DNA from 3 places in the Rhizobium sp. N621 genome. Region 2 is predicted to be linked to each of the others. Evidence: predicted binding sites of a transcription regulator. Region 2 holds the regulator's gene; each other region holds the start of a gene.
What was found. The regulator PhoB, encoded in region 2, activates phosphate uptake and scavenging genes when phosphate is short. The targets are predictions, from matches to a motif close to TGTCATNNANCTGTCAT.

Region 1 (5,052 bases), 1.3 Mb from region 2:
TGTGACAGGCAAGCAAAGTCTGGCGGTCGGCCGCCGATCTCCTTCGAGTCGGGCCTCGTCAAATATCCGGGGCGCTGGCCGGCTCGCCCTTCATCTCGCTGAGATACATGCCCTCGCGCAGATTAATGCCGTATTCGACGAAGGCCTTCATGCTGCAAAGCATCTGTGTCCAGCCTTCGCAGTTGAGATAGCTGCCGCGCCGGCCGGCCTCGTCCTCGCGCCAGCCGTTCTCGGCAATCGTCACCAACGTGCCGCCATCCTCCAGCGGCTTGAAATTCATCTCCACCAGCGTCTTATACCTTGTCTTGTCCTCAGCAGTGCCGCCGTCCCAGCGAAGCACGATGCGGCTTTCCGGCACAAGCTCGACAACCTCGACCGGCGCATCTTTCCACCAGGTTACCGTCGTGCCTTGAACGAGAGGGGCACTCGCCCCGCCGATCGTGGTGAAATAGCTGCTGAGCTTCTTCGGGTTGACGACGGCATCGAACACTTCGGCAACGGGACGGCCGATCCGGCCGGAAACGCGGATTCCGAGAGACATGATACTTCTCCTCTTCTCCATTGTACCTGACATCATTATGTTATAAAAACATAACATGTCAAGCGAATCGAAAGACGACCCCGTTTTCAAGGCACTGGCACATCATCGCCGCCGCGAGATTCTCGATCTGCTCAAGGACGCGCCCCGCACGACCGGGACGCTTTGCGAAATGTTTCCGGACATGGACCGCTGCACGGTGATGCAGCATCTGAAGGTGCTTGAGGAAGCGGATCTGATCGTCGCCAGAAAGGAGGGCCGCGAACGCTGGAACCACCTGAACAGCCTGCCGATCAAGCACATCTACGACCGCTGGATCAGCGCCTATGCAGGTCACGCCCTGTCGATCCTCGATCGGCTGAGAAGCGATCTCGAAGATTAGATTAGCCGGAACAATGCTCCGGCGTGAGGGTCGGCTTGCCTTGCGGCCCGCCGAACTCCTATCCTGGCAAAAGAAGCGTGGGAGCTCAGGACAAATGACGATATCAGGAGCCGGCATACGCCGCATGCGGTTGCTGCGGAGCATCAAGCAGCAGCACCTCGCGGAACTCCTCGACGTCAACCAGGCGACCGTTTCGCGCTGGGAGCGCGGCCAGCTTGCTCCCTCGCCCGACCAAGCCGTCAAGCTGGAACGGATTTTCGCCTCGCCGCAATATGCTGCGGCCGATGCGGCTTTAAAGCGGCTGGTCGAGGATTCCGTCCGGCCAGTGCATCTGATCTGCGATGGCACCCATCGGCTGCTGTCTGCTTCCCGACCGCGGCAGGCGGAATGGCGCGCACCGCTCAGCGCTTTTCTCGGCCGCTCTCTTTTCTCCTACGCCTCCGCCGAGATCGCTGCCGCCGAACAGTCTCTGGAGGAGTGCGGCTGGCACGAGGGCAGGCTGCTATCGTTGACCTTCGATACCGGCGCCAACGGCAATGTGCGCCTGCCGATTGCCCCCGGCCGCGTCACCTGGGAGCGGATCAGGCTTTCCGACGGCAGCGCTGGCCGTCTCGTCACCACCGTCGCGAAGCCTGCAGCTTTCCTGCACCCTCCTGCATAATTTATGCGTTGTCCGCAAATGCCGGTCTTTTGTAGCCTCTGCCGCGAATGGGGCCAGGAGACGACGCGATGACGATATTGGTGACGGGAAGCGCCGGCCACCTCGGCGAGGCGCTGATGCGCAGCTTGAGAGCTCAGAGCCGGTGGGCGCGCGGCATCGACATCAAGCCATCGGCTTTTACCGATATGGTCGGCTCCATCGGTGACCGCGGTTTCATCAGGCGAGCGATGTCGGGCATCAGCCACGTCATCCATGCCGCCACGCTCCACAAGCCGCATGTGGCGACCCATGGCAATCGCGATTTCCTCGACACCAATGTCGGCGGCACGCTGAACCTGCTTGAAGAGGCGACCGCCGCGGGCGTTGCAAGCTTCGTCTTCACCAGCACCACCAGCGCTTTCGGCGCGGCACTGACGCCGGTCGCCGGCGAACCCGCGGCTTGGGTCACCGAGGACGTGCTTCCTGTCGCGAAGAATATCTATGGCGTGACGAAGCTCGCTGCCGAAGGAATCTCGGAACTCTTCGCCCGCAAATCCCGCCTGCCTGTTGTCATCCTCAGGACGTCGCGCTTCTTTCCCGAAAGCGATGACGATCGCGAGATTCGCAACAGCTATTCGGCGGAAAATGCGCAGGCCAACGAGCTGCTTCATCGCCGCGTCGATATCAGCGACGTGGTCGGCGCTCATTTGCTGGCGCTCGAAAAGGCACCGGCAATCGGCTTCGGCCGCTATATCATCTCGGCCACGACGCCCTTTCTACCGGGCGACGTCGCTGAGCTCAGGCGTGACGCGCCTGCTGTCGTCGAGCGGCTGTTTCCAGGTGCGAACACCCTTTACGCCGAATGCGGCTGGAAAATGTTCCCGACGCTCGATCGCGTCTACGTCAACGAACGCGCAAGGCGCGAACTTGGCTGGCAGCCGCGCTATGATTTCCGCTTCGTGGTCGATTGCCTGCGCGAGCGCCGCGAATGGCGAAGCCCGTTGGCGATCGATGTCGGCTCCAAGGGCTACCACGAGGAAGTGTTCGCCGAAGGACCCTATCCGGTCGATTAGGGCAATGAGCTGATTGCAGGCTCTGAGGGTGTCATCCAGTTATCACGATCCCATCCTAGACGTTTAGCCGGGATAGGGGGCGAAATCCGGGCGTGTTCCGTTCTGAGGAATCGATCCCGAAGCCGAGGAATGTCATTCGAAACGGTGTCCAGCTTGCGGGCGGGAACCGTTGCAGGAACGCTTTTGACCGAGAGGCTATTTCATGAAGAACGTCAGACCATATGCAACGCGGCTGTTCGCCGCAGTTCTCGCGGCATCCGCCGCCATTCCCGCCATGGCAAGGGCGGAGAATTCCGCCGGTTTCGTCAATAAGGGCCTGGTCGGCGTCGGCCGCATTCCGGCCAACCAGCGCGACAAATTCGGTGAAACCTTCGGCTCCGGCTCCGGCATGGCGATCGACGCCGCCGCCTGGAGTCGGGATGGCGCCAGCTATAAGGGCATGCTCTACCTTTTGCCCGACCGTGGTTACAATGTCGCCGGCACTGTCGACTACCACCCGCGCCTGAACACCCTCTCGATCATTCTGACCCCGACCGCGCCAGGCGCGGCCCCCGAGGCCGGCAAGGAGCAATCGGGCGTCGAGGCGAAACTCGTCGATTCCATGCTCTTTGTTGACGACAAGGGCGTGAACACGACCGGTCTCGACCCGGAATCCGGCGTCCGCGCCGCTGCGGGCAACTTCCCGCCGCTGCCGCAGGCGGCGAACGGCAAGATCGCCCTCGACGATGAGGCGATCATCCGCATGGGCGACGGCACTATGTTCGTCAGCGACGAATACGGCCCCTATATCTATCGCTTCTCTGCCGATGGCCACTTGCTTTCAGCCACCCAGCCGCCCAAGGCGCTTCTGCCGATGCGCAAGGGCGCGCTGAGCTTCGCCTCAAACAATCCCGGTCCCGGCGGGTCCGCTCCCGATCCGAAGGACCCCGAAACAGGCCGCCAGAACAACCAGGGTCTCGAAGGCATGGCAATGACGCCCGACGGCAAGTTTATCGTTGCCGTACTGCAGTCGGCGGCCCGCCAGGACGGCGGCGATTCCGGCTCGACCCGCCAGAATACCCGCGCCATGATCTATGACGCCGCCGATCCCGATCATCTGAAGCTGGTGCACGAATATGTCGTGCCGCTGCCGGTCTTCAAGGACGCCAAGGGCAAGACGACGATCGCCGCCGAGAGCGAGATCGTCGCCCTTTCCGACAAGACCTTCCTGATGCTTGCCCGTGACAGCGGCAACGGCCAGGGCGTGAAGGGGGACAAATCTCTGTATCGCAAGATCGACATCGTCGACTTATCCGCCGCGACCGATATCGCCGGCAGCGATTTCGACGCCGGCAAGGCGGTCGCACCGAAAGGTGTCCTCGACCCGTCGCTGACGCCGGCGACGCTGACGCCGTTTATCGACCTCAACGACGAGGCAGAGCTTGGCCGCTTCGGCCTGCACAACGGTGCGCCGAACGACAGGAACGATCTATCGGAAAAATGGGAAGCCATGGGTCTGGCAAGTGTCCTCGACCCGAAGCTGCCGGACGATTACTTCCTGTTCGTCGCCAACGACAACGACTTCCTGACGCAAGATGGCTTTCAGGTGGGGGCCGCCTATAAGGCTGACGGCGGCGCCGACGTGGACACCATGTTCCAGGTTTTCCAGGTGACGCTTCCCGGCTTGAAGAAGTAACTGCGCGCCACAAGGGGCGGACGCGCGAGCCGCGTTTGCCCGTGATCCAGCGTCTTCGTCGATGATGAAAGGAAAAGGTGCGATCCACGACGACCGATGGATGTTTACGATCCTGGGCGCCTACAAACGTAGGTGGGCACCGTGTGTCCAGGCCCACGAGCCCGGACAGGGACAGCTCCCTTTGGATCGAGTATGGCCCCAGGGATTGTGGTTCCTGTCGAGAGGCGCAGACCGCATCGCGATATATAAGGTCGTTTGCATCGACGCGCCAGTGGCGACGACAGCCCGTTTTTATTTAATTGACATCAATTGAGTTCGGGAGCGGCCCGGCCATTCAGCTTGTCGGTGATGCCGCGAATGCGGCTCGAAACCTCGCCGAGCGCCGCCGCCAGCGTTTCCTCAGTGCGGGCGGTCGCGGCAAGCACGGTGTCGCGGTTGCCGCGCAGCGACTCCAGCTCAGTTTCCAGCCCCGCGATGCGGCGCGTCAGCTCGGCAATCTCATCCATGATCATGATGCCGGCCATGACGGTGATCCTGAGATCGCCGATCTCACCGAACTGGCCCTTGAGATGGCCGACATAGCGGTCGAAACGGGTGGCGAGATCGGTCAGATGATCCTCCTGCCCTTCCTCGCAGGCCATGCGATAGGCCTTGCCGTCGATCGTTACCGTCACTTGCGCCATATCAAATTCTCTCTCATCAGCGGTCCAGAACCGCGCGGATCGTCTCCATGGCCGTCACCAG
Region 2 (5,052 bases):
ATCTGGCGCAGCGCCTTCATGAACTCGGTCGTGGCGGGACGCACGCCGCCCTCGCCCTGCACCGGCTCGATGAGGATTGCCGCCGTCGCATCGGTGATCGCGGCGCGTACCGCTTCGATGTCGCCGAACGGCACCTGATCGAAGCCCGGCGTCTTGGGGCCGAAGCCTTCGAGATATTTTTCCTGGCCGCCGGCGGCGATCGTCGCAAGCGTGCGCCCATGGAAGGCGCCTTCGAAGGTGACGATGTGGAAGCGCTCGGGATGGCCCTTGGAAAACTGATAGCGGCGCGCCGTCTTGATGGCGCATTCGAGCGCCTCGGCGCCCGAATTGGTGAAGAACACCTTATCGGCGAAGGTGGCGTCCGTCAGGCGCTTGGCCAGACGCTCCTGGCCGGGGATCTCATAGATGTTGGAGAGGTGCCAGACCTTATCCGCCTGCTCCTTCAGCGCCGCGACCACATGCGGGTTGCCGTGGCCGACGGAGGTGACGGCGACACCGGCGCCGAAATCGAGATAACGCTCGCCGCTCTCGGTGATCAGCCATACGCCCTCGCCTCGCTCGAACCGCAGCGGGGCGCGAGAATAGGTGTCATAAAGCGGCGCGGCTTCAGCCATGGCGCGGGTCTCCCGTTCAGTGTTGTCCTGCACGGACTCCGGCTAACGAAACCAGGTCCGAAAAATCAAAAATGCCGCCTTTCGGCGGCGAGCGGTACTATTTCCTTTTCGCGCTGCAATGTCAACAAAACTGCGGCCTTAGCGTATGCAGCAAGCTTGTACAGGGGCACTTTCGGCCTTCAACAGGCATTATTGCAGAAATGACACGCAGAGGAAGCAAGTTGGGGAAAACTTGAAATTCGATTCATCCGGATTCCCGCGACTCTTGTCACGGAGTCAGCCTCACACTAGGTTAAAGTTCAATTACTAGACTGCATGCGGCGGAACTAGTCACCAAAATTGATCAAGCGTTTCTTGTTTCGGAGGCTTCCGGGACAACGGTGAGGGATTCTGCCATCACCAACGCAAACGGTGGAGACAGGGCATGAACTGGACAGACGAGCGGGTCGAGAAACTCAAGAAGCTTTGGGCCGAGGGACTGAGCGCCAGCCAGATTGCTGCGCAGCTTGGCGGCGTGAGCCGAAACGCCGTTATCGGCAAGGTGCACCGGCTGAACCTGCCGGGTCGTGCCAAGGCCGGCGGCACGGCGACGGCGGCGCGCACGCCGAAGCGCCAGACATCGGCGCCGCGCGCGCCGAACTACGCCTCCCGGATCACCACCCGCACCGTTACCCGCCAGCAGGGCGCAACGATGCTGAAGGAAGAGATCGAGATCGAAACGGTCGAGGAAATGGAATACGTGCCGAAGGGCAACGTGGTCGTGCCGATTTCCCGCCGCCTCGGCCTGACGGAACTGACCGAACGCACCTGCAAATGGCCGGTCGGCGATCCGCTGAAGGACGATTTCCACTTCTGCGGCTGCGAATCCCCTGACAATTCGCCCTATTGCAGCTATCATCAGAAGCTTGCCTATCAGCCGATCAACGAACGCCGCCGGGCGGCAGCGCGCGTCAGCTGAGCGGGCGACATCGTCGAGAGTGAGAAACGGGCCGAGCAGCCCGTTTTTTGTGATTAGAGTGGGGAAGCGACCTTTGTGTTTGGCAGCAAAGCCGACCACGCATTCCGTCATCCCAGGGCTTGACCCTGGGATCCACGACCAGGCACTCGGCTTCGATAATTTCCCTGCATTTGAATGCCATCGCTCCTCCCGCAGCGCCAGCCGCATGGATCCCAGGGTCAAGCCCTGGGATGACGGAGAGGAGAGGTGGTGCCTGGATGACAGAGGTGAGGTGGTGCCCGCTCATACGCCGCGCCGGTGCAATGAAGGGCCTGGGAAAGGCTGCACCGGCGGGAACGCCGACCACACACTCCCTCAGCCTCAGGCCTCCATCGAATAGCCGGCGCCGCGGACGGTGCGGATGACGTCCTGCATGTTGGAGAAATTCAGCGCCTTGCGCAGGCGGCCGACATGGACGTCGACGGTGCGTTCATCGACATAGATGTCGTGGCCCCAGACGCCGTCGAGCAGCTGCGAGCGCGAGAAGACGCGGCCCGGCGACGACATCAGGAATTCCAACAGGCGGAATTCGGTCGGGCCGAGGCGGACTTCGCGGCTCTTGCGATGAACGCGATGGGTTTCGCGGTCGAGTTCGATATCGCCGCATTTCAACACCGAGGACAGCACCTCGGGACGGGCCCGACGCAGCATCGCCTTGACGCGGGCGACGAGTTCGGGGGTCGAGAAGGGCTTGACGACATAATCGTCGGCGCCGGTGGACAGTCCGCGCACCCGCTCGCTCTCCTCGCCGCGCGCCGTCAGCATGATGATCGGCAGCCGCTCGGTTTCCGGCCGCATGCGCAGGCGCCGGCAGAGTTCGATGCCGGAGACGCCGGGCAACATCCAGTCGAGGATGAGGAGATCGGGCGTGCGCTCCTGAAGCCTGATTTCGGCCTCGTCGCCGCGCAGGATGGTATCGACTTCAAAGCCTTCCGCTTCGAGATTATAGCGAAGGAGCACGCTGAGCGCTTCCTCGTCTTCAACAACTGCGACTCTCGGGATCATGCGTGTCCGTCTCCTCGCGCACAAGCCTTAAACCGGGACGATTTAACCAGGCGTCCTGCGCAAATTCAGAAATTGGCTGCGACCTCTTTGCGCGCCCCGAACGGGCGCGCACGCAAGTGACTGGTCCGGGCGGCGGGCTCGGGCGGCTCGTTCGGAACGATTATTCCGTCGCGGCGCCGACGGTGTTGGCGCTGTCATCCTTCGGACGATCGCCTTCCGGCTGGGCGCCCGTCGCCATGTAGTAGATCGTCTCGGCGATGTTGGTGGCATGGTCGCCGATGCGCTCGATGTTCTTGGCGCAGAAGAGCAGATGCGTGCAGCTCGTGATGTTGCGCGGATCTTCCATCATGTAGGTCAAGAGCTCGCGGAACAGCGAGGTGTACATCGCATCGATCTCGTTGTCGCGCTCGCGGATGGCGGTCGCCTTGTCGGCGGCGCGCGTCGTATAGACGTCGAGCACTTCCTTGAGCTGGACGAGCGCCAGCTCGGACAGGTGCTCGAGACCGCGGGCGAGCTTGCGCGGAACGCCGGTGCTCTGCACGGCGATGACGCGCTTGGCGGTGTTCTTGCCGAGGTCGCCGACGCGTTCGAGGTCGGCGGCGATGCGGATCGAACCCATGATTTCGCGCAGGTCGGCGGCCATCGGCTGGCGGCGGGCGATGGTGACGATCGCCTTGTCGCCGATCTCGCGCTCGGTGTGATCGAGGATCACATCGTCGGAGATGACCTTCTGCGCCAGCGCCGTATCGCCGTTGACCAGCGCCCGGACGGATTCGGCGACCATCTGCTCGGCCAGGCCGCCCATTTCGGAAATCCGCCTGGAGAGGAACTTCAGATCATCATCATAGGCAGAATAAATATGTGTCGATGCCATGGGGCTTTGTCCTCGAATAACGGGAAGGCTTCGGATTGCCGCAATCAGCCGAAGCGACCCATGATGTAGTCCTGGGTGCGCGGATCGTCCGGGTTGGTGAACATCTTGTCGGTGTCGTTCTCCTCGACGAGGTTGCCGAGGTGGAACATGGCGGTGCGCTGCGAGACACGCGCGGCCTGCTGCATGGAGTGGGTGACGATGACGATCGTGTAGTTCTCGCGCAGCTCGTGGATCAGTTCCTCGACCTTGGCGGTGGCGATCGGGTCGAGCGCCGAGCAGGGTTCGTCCATCAGGATGACCTCAGGGCTGACGGCAACGGCGCGGGCGATGCACAGGCGCTGCTGCTGACCGCCGGAGAGGCCGGTGCCGGACTCGTGCACGCGGTCCTTGACCTCGTTCCAGAGGCCGGCGCGCTGCAGGCTGGTCTCGACGATCTGGTCGAGATCGGCCTTCGACTTGGCGAGGCCATGGATGCGCGGTCCGTAGGAGACGTTTTCGTAGATCGACTTCGGGAACGGGTTCGGCTTCTGGAAAACCATGCCGACGCGAGCGCGAAGTTCGACGACGTCGATATCCGGATCATAGATGTCGTCGCTGTCGAGCGTGATCTTGCCGGTGACGCGGCACCCCTCGATCGTGTCGTTCATGCGGTTGAGGCTTCGCAGGAAAGTCGACTTGCCGCAGCCCGAGGGGCCGATCAGGGCGGTTACGGTGTTTTCGCGGATGTTCAGGTTCACGTCGAAAAGCGCACGCTTCTCGCCGTAGTATACGGAGACATCCTGTCCGATCATTTTATACGGGACGTTGCTCATCTTCTGATCCAGCGCCTTTTCAACTGCAGCTTCCGTCAGCATGTTCATGATATCTACTCCGTTTACCAGCGGCGCTCGAAGCGACGACGCAAGAGGATGGCGCCCATGTTCATGACGATCAGGAACAGGAGCAGGACGATGATGGCACCCGAAGTACGTTCCACGAAGGCACGTTCGGCCTCGTTCGCCCACATATAGACCTGGACCGGCAGGGCCGTCGAGGGATCGAGCGGCGTCGTCGGCGCATTGGCGACGAAGGCGACCATGCCGATCAGGAGCAGCGGCGCGGTTTCGCCGAGCGCATGCGCCAGCCCGATGATCGTGCCGGTGAGGATGCCGGGCATGGCGAGCGGCAGGACATGGTGGAACACCATCTGCATCTTCGAGGCGCCGAGGCCGAGGGCTGCGGCGCGGATCGACGGTGGCACGGCGCGCAGTGCGGCGCGGGTGGCGATGATGATCGTCGGCAGGGTCATCAGCGTCAGCACCAGGCCGCCGACCAGCGAGGCCGAGCGCGGCAGGCCGATGAAGTTGATGAAGACGGAAAGGCCGAGCAGACCGTAGACGATCGACGGGACGGCGGCGAGGTTGTTGATGTTGACCTCGATCAGGTCCGTCAGCCTGTTCTTCGGCGCGAACTCCTCGAGATAGATCGAGGCGGCAACCCCGATCGGCAGCGACAGCGCCAGCACGATCAGCATCAGGTAGAGCGAGCCGATCAGGGCGACGCCGAGGCCGGCAGCCTCCGGA
Region 3 (5,052 bases), 360 kb from region 2:
AGGATCACAAGTGCTTCTCGGCTGTCGAAGGCGGCGACTACAAGGGCTACGCCCCCGTCAAGCACGACTTCTACAATGCTGTCGTCGAAGTTCGCAAGGCGGCCATCGGCGGCTGATCGGCCTTTGGAATGCGGGGCGGCCGGAAAACGGCCGCCCTTTCTTGTAACCGGGCGGGGCGTCCATGACTGTTGCCGATACACAGCCGCACATGCAGAGCACTGAGGAGATCGGCACCGCCTGGGGCCGGATGGTCGCCAAGCGCCGCTTCTATACCGTGCTCGGCCTGGTGATCCTCATCGCGGCTTTCGTCAGCTCCGTCCGCTTCGCCGACGAGAGCAATGCCGGCCATTTCTTCGACCGCCTGCCGCATCTCTTCGACTTTTTGAGCTGGCTCATTCCCAAGGACTGGAACGACGTCTGGCGCGCGCTGTTCGACATAGCGAGCGTGAACGACAAGGGCGGCGAGGAATTCAATTTCGACAAGGGCCGCGTCTATGTCTGGGGCGCCTTCTACATTCCGGAATATCTCGAGCTGATGATCGTGACGATCAACGTGGCGCTGATCTCGACAATTATCGCCTTCATCTTTGCTGTTCCCTTGAGCTTCTTTGCCGCGCGCAACCTCACGAGTTCATGGCCGCTGCGCATCTTCACCAAGCGGCTGATGGAGTTCCTGCGCGCCTTCCCCGAAATCGTGATCGCCGGCCTGTTTTCGGCAATCCTGTCGATCGGACCGGTCGCCGCCATCATCGCCATCACCCTGCACACGATCGGCGCGCTCGGCAAACTCTTCTACGAGGTGGCCGAAAATATCGACATGAAACCGCATGAGGGGATGAAGGCCGTCGGCGCCAACTGGTGGGAGCGGGTGCGCTTCGCCGCCCTGCCGCAGGTGTTGCCGAATTTCACCTCCTATGCGCTGCTGCGCCTGGAGATCAACGTGCGCGCCTCGACCATTATCGGCGCCGTCGGCGGCGGCGGCATCGGCGAGGAGCTGAAGCTGTCGATCTCACGCGGCTTCGGCGCCAAGACGATGGCGCTCGTTCTGCTGCTGTTCGTGACGATCGTCGCCGTCGACCAGTTCTCCGCATGGCTGCGACGCCGTCTCGTCGGCGAGCACGCTTTCCTTCTGCAACATTGAGGCCGCCATGACGGTGATCGACGCAAACCGCATGCATGAGATCGAAGCGCGCTATCCGGAATATTTCCACCGGTCGTTCCGCCAGCGTTTCGGGGGGCTGATGATCCTCATTGCGACGCTGCTCTACGGCCTTTACGCCGTCTGGTTCTTCGACCTGCCAAAGCTTCTTGCCGAAGCCCACTGGGAACGCGTCGGCATCTATCTCAGCCAATGGGTGAGCTACGATGTCCAGCCGGACTTCCGCATCCAGGAGGACGGCTCGATCGAGGTGCGTTATCCCCGCTTCTCGCCGCTCGGCGATAATCCGCATCCGGACTGGGTGGTCAACAATCCCGACGGCAGCATCACCGTTTCCGTCAGCGGCACCGGCCGTAGCGTCACCGTCTCGAAGAGCGAAACGATCGTGACTGCACACGGCGTCAGTGTGCCCGTCGACGTTTCGAGCGGCGCGCCTGAGGTGGTCGGGCCGGTGCCGAGCTGGATGACGGTCTATGACGACAACGTGCTCGCGGATCTCGGCTTTGCCGGCGACGTCAGCATTTCCGTCGATCGCGTCAAGGTTCGCAAACGCTTCCTCGGCTGGGCGAATTTCCTCTTCGACACGCAATCCTCCTTCTTCGATAAGCCGGTCGGCGAAGTCATCGGCCTCATCGTCTCCGGCCCGCGCATCAAGCCCGACCAGACCAATCTGTCGCTCGCCTTCGATGACATCTGGAACAACAGCGAATGGCAGCATGGCGACGTCTGGACCAAGCTGTTCCAGACGATCGTCATGGCCTTTCTCGGAACGCTGCTCGGCGCGCTCGCCGCCTTCCCGCTTGCCTTCCTGGCGGCACGCAACATCACGCCGAACCGCATTTTGAACCAGATCCTCAAGCGCTCATTCGATTTCCTGCGCTCGGTCGACATGCTGATCTGGGCGCTGTTCCTGACCCGCGCCTTCGGCCCCGGGCCGCTTGCCGGCAGCGGCGCGATCTTCCTCACCGAGACCGGCACGCTCGGCAAGCTTTATTCCGAGGGACTCGAGAACATCGACAACAAGCCGCGGGAAGGCATCAAATCGACCGGCGCCCAGACGGTGCTCGTCCATCGTTACGGCATCATGCCGCAGATCGTTCCCATCTTCGTCAGCCAGACGCTCTACCAGTGGGAGTCGAACGTGCGCGGCGCCACCATCATCGGCGCCGTCGGCGCGGGCGGCATCGGCCTCAAGCTCTGGGAGGCGATGCGCACCAATGCCAACTGGGAAAACGTCGCCTATATGGTCATTCTGATCCTGATCGTCGTCTTCCTGTTCGACGCCGCTTCGAACGCGCTGCGCCACCGGTTAATGGGCACGAAGACGCACTGATCGATCGGTGACGGGCGGTGGCGGCGCTGCCGCCATCATCATTCTGTCACGGAAATCTTTTAGCCGGGAGCCTGCTTGCGGTTCGCCGCCAAATCACTGCACATTGCCCTCCCCGTTTCGATGATCCCCAGGATAAAAGCCTTGCGCTACGCCCTCTATTTCTCGCCGCCGAAGGAAGATCCCCTGACCGGCGCGGCTTCGCGCTGGCTCGGCCGCGATGCTTTCACCGGCGAAACCTATCCTGCACCCGACCATGAGACACTCGGTGCGGCAGAGCAGTTCGAGCTGACCGCCGACCCACGCCGCTACGGCTTTCACGCGACGATCAAGGCGCCGTTTTCGCTTGCCGCTTCCGTCACCGAAAAGGATCTCATGGCCTTCGCCGAGGAGTTTGCCGCCCGGACCCCTGCCTTCGAGATTCCTCAACTCGTGCTCGGGCAGCTCGGCCGTTTTTTTGCCCTTGTTCCGGCTTCTCTTCATCAACCTCTTCAGGATTTCGCCGCGAAGGTGGTAAAATCCTTCGAGCCGTTCCGCGCGACGCTTTCCGAGGCGGATATCGCGCGCCGCAATCCGGAGAGGCTCAGCGACAGCCAGCGCGCCAATCTGCAACGCTGGGGTTATCCTTACGTCATGGAGGATTTCGGTTTCCACATGACGCTGAGCGGCCAGGTGCCGGAGACACGTGCCGAGACGATGAAAACGGTCCTGGCGGAGCGTTTTTCCGGTTTCACCGGCCGGCCGCTTTCGATTTCCGGCCTCGCCGTCTTCATCGAGGAGAGGCGCGGCGCCCCATTCAAAGTTCATTCCTGGCTGCCGCTTTCCGGCGCCAAAAGCTGAAAGACCTGACGATATGAGCAAAGAGACCGTCTTTTCCAACGCCCGCATCGTTCTCGAGGACGACATCCTTTCAGGATCGATCCTCATCCGCGACGGCAAGATCGCCGACGTCTCCGAGGGCAATTCGGTAGCCGGCGAAGATTTCGAGGGCGATTACGTCATTCCCGGCCTTGTCGAACTGCATACCGACCATCTCGAAGGCCATTACCAGCCGCGCCCGGGCATCCGCTGGCACAAGACCGCTGCCGTCCAGGCGCATGACGCCCAGATCGTCACATCGGGCATCACGACGGTCTTCGACTGCCTGCGCATGGGCGCGGACGAGGACGGCGGTTTCGAACATGGCGAGATGCGCGAGATGGCCGACGCCATTCAATCAGCGGAGAAGGAAGGCCGGCTGCGCGCCGAGCACCTCATCCATCTTCGCTGCGAGGTTTCGGCCGACAACGTACTCGAACATTTCGCCGATTTCGAAAACGATCCGCATGTGCGGCTGGTCTCGCTGATGGATCATGCGCCCGGCCAGCGACAGTTCCAGACGATGGATCAATACATCTTCTACTATCAGAAGAAGCGGGGCCTGAGCGACGAGGCCTTCGCCCGTTTCGTCGCCAAGCGCCAGGCGGAATCGGCGCGCAATTCAACCCCGCATCGCAATGCCATCGCCAAGGTCTGCGCCGAGCGCGGCATCACGGTCGCAAGCCATGACGACGCCACGCTCTCCCATGTCGACGAGGCAATCGACAATGGCGTGCGCCTTGCCGAGTTTCCGACCAGCTTCGATGCCGCCCGGGCATCGCACGAGCACGGCATGAGCGTGCTGATGGGCGCGCCGAATATCGTGCGCGGCAAATCCCACTCCGGCAACATCGCCGCGCGCGATCTCGCCGAAATGGGCGTGCTCGACGTGCTGTCCTCCGACTACGTGCCGCTCAGCTTGCTGCACGCACCCTTCATCCTTGCCGACGAGGTGGAGAGCATCACCCTTCCGAAAGCGATCGCGATGGTGACGTCGACGCCTGCCCGCACCGTCAGCCTCGACGATCGCGGCCGGATCGCGACCGGGTTGCGCGCCGATCTCGTCCGTGTCCACCGCTCGCACGGCGTGCCGGTCACACGCTCCGTCTGGCGCCAGGGACGCCGTGTCGCATGACCCCGCACGAACCCCATGCAGCAGCCGGAGCCGAACGCGGCATCATGGTCGTCGTCGTCGGGCCGAGCGGCGCCGGCAAGGACACGCTGATGAATCTCGCTGCGCGGCGTTTTGCCGGCCGCGACAACGTGCATTTCGCCCGCCGCGTCATAACCCGCCACCGTGATGCCGGCGGCGAGGATCACCTTTCCGTCTCTCTCCAAGGCTTTGCCGCCATGGAGCAGTCAGGCTCCTTCGCCGTCTGGTGGGAAGCGCATGGCCTGAGATACGGCATTCCGGCCGAAGTCTCGGTGGCGCTGTCGCGAGGCCACGTCGTCGTGGCCAACGGCTCGCGCTCGGCGCTTCACCGCTTCCAGGCCGCTTTCCCGCGGCTGAAGGTCATCAATGTCACGGCCAGCCCCGACGTGCTCGCCAGCCGGCTGGAAGCGCGCGGCCGCGAGACACACGAGGACATCATGGCCAGGCTCGCCCGCGGCCCGCTGACCGTGCGTGGCGACTACGATGTGACGGAGCTCGACAATAGCGGCTCGCTCGAAGAGGCCGAGCAGAAGATGATCGCGATCCTGGACG

Region 1: the regulator PhoB is predicted to act here: its motif matches at 2,663-2,679, upstream of AMK00_RS18020 (esterase-like activity of phytase family protein).
Region 3: the regulator PhoB is predicted to act here: its motif matches at 2,526-2,542, upstream of AMK00_RS00935 (DUF1045 domain-containing protein).

What each region holds. Positions count from the first base shown of each region.
Region 1 is NZ_CP013495.1:3,730,840-3,735,891, forward strand. It holds gene AMK00_RS18000 (SRPBCC domain-containing protein) at 59-541, opposite strand; gene AMK00_RS18005 (ArsR/SmtB family transcription factor) at 597-920, shown strand; gene AMK00_RS18010 (helix-turn-helix domain-containing protein) at 1,015-1,581, shown strand; gene AMK00_RS18015 (NAD-dependent epimerase/dehydratase family protein) at 1,650-2,633, shown strand; gene AMK00_RS18020 (esterase-like activity of phytase family protein) at 2,836-4,308, shown strand; RNA gene ssrS (6S RNA) at 4,386-4,544, opposite strand; gene AMK00_RS18030 (cell division protein ZapA) at 4,614-4,991, opposite strand; gene AMK00_RS18035 (DUF4164 domain-containing protein) at 5,008-5,052, opposite strand, start outside.
Region 2 is NZ_CP013495.1:555,252-560,303, reverse strand. It holds gene AMK00_RS02750 (aspartate aminotransferase family protein) at 1-614, opposite strand, end outside; gene AMK00_RS02745 (GcrA family cell cycle regulator) at 1,039-1,572, shown strand; gene phoB (phosphate regulon transcriptional regulator PhoB) at 1,933-2,616, opposite strand; gene phoU (phosphate signaling complex protein PhoU) at 2,777-3,490, opposite strand; gene pstB (phosphate ABC transporter ATP-binding protein PstB) at 3,535-4,350, opposite strand; gene pstA (phosphate ABC transporter permease PstA) at 4,365-5,052, opposite strand, start outside.
Region 3 is NZ_CP013495.1:195,537-200,588, reverse strand. It holds gene phnD (phosphonate ABC transporter substrate-binding protein) at 1-116, shown strand, start outside; gene phnE (phosphonate ABC transporter, permease protein PhnE) at 182-1,141, shown strand; gene phnE (phosphonate ABC transporter, permease protein PhnE) at 1,149-2,492, shown strand; gene AMK00_RS00935 (DUF1045 domain-containing protein) at 2,634-3,329, shown strand; gene AMK00_RS00930 (alpha-D-ribose 1-methylphosphonate 5-triphosphate diphosphatase) at 3,343-4,482, shown strand; gene phnN (phosphonate metabolism protein/1,5-bisphosphokinase (PRPP-forming) PhnN) at 4,479-5,052, shown strand, end outside.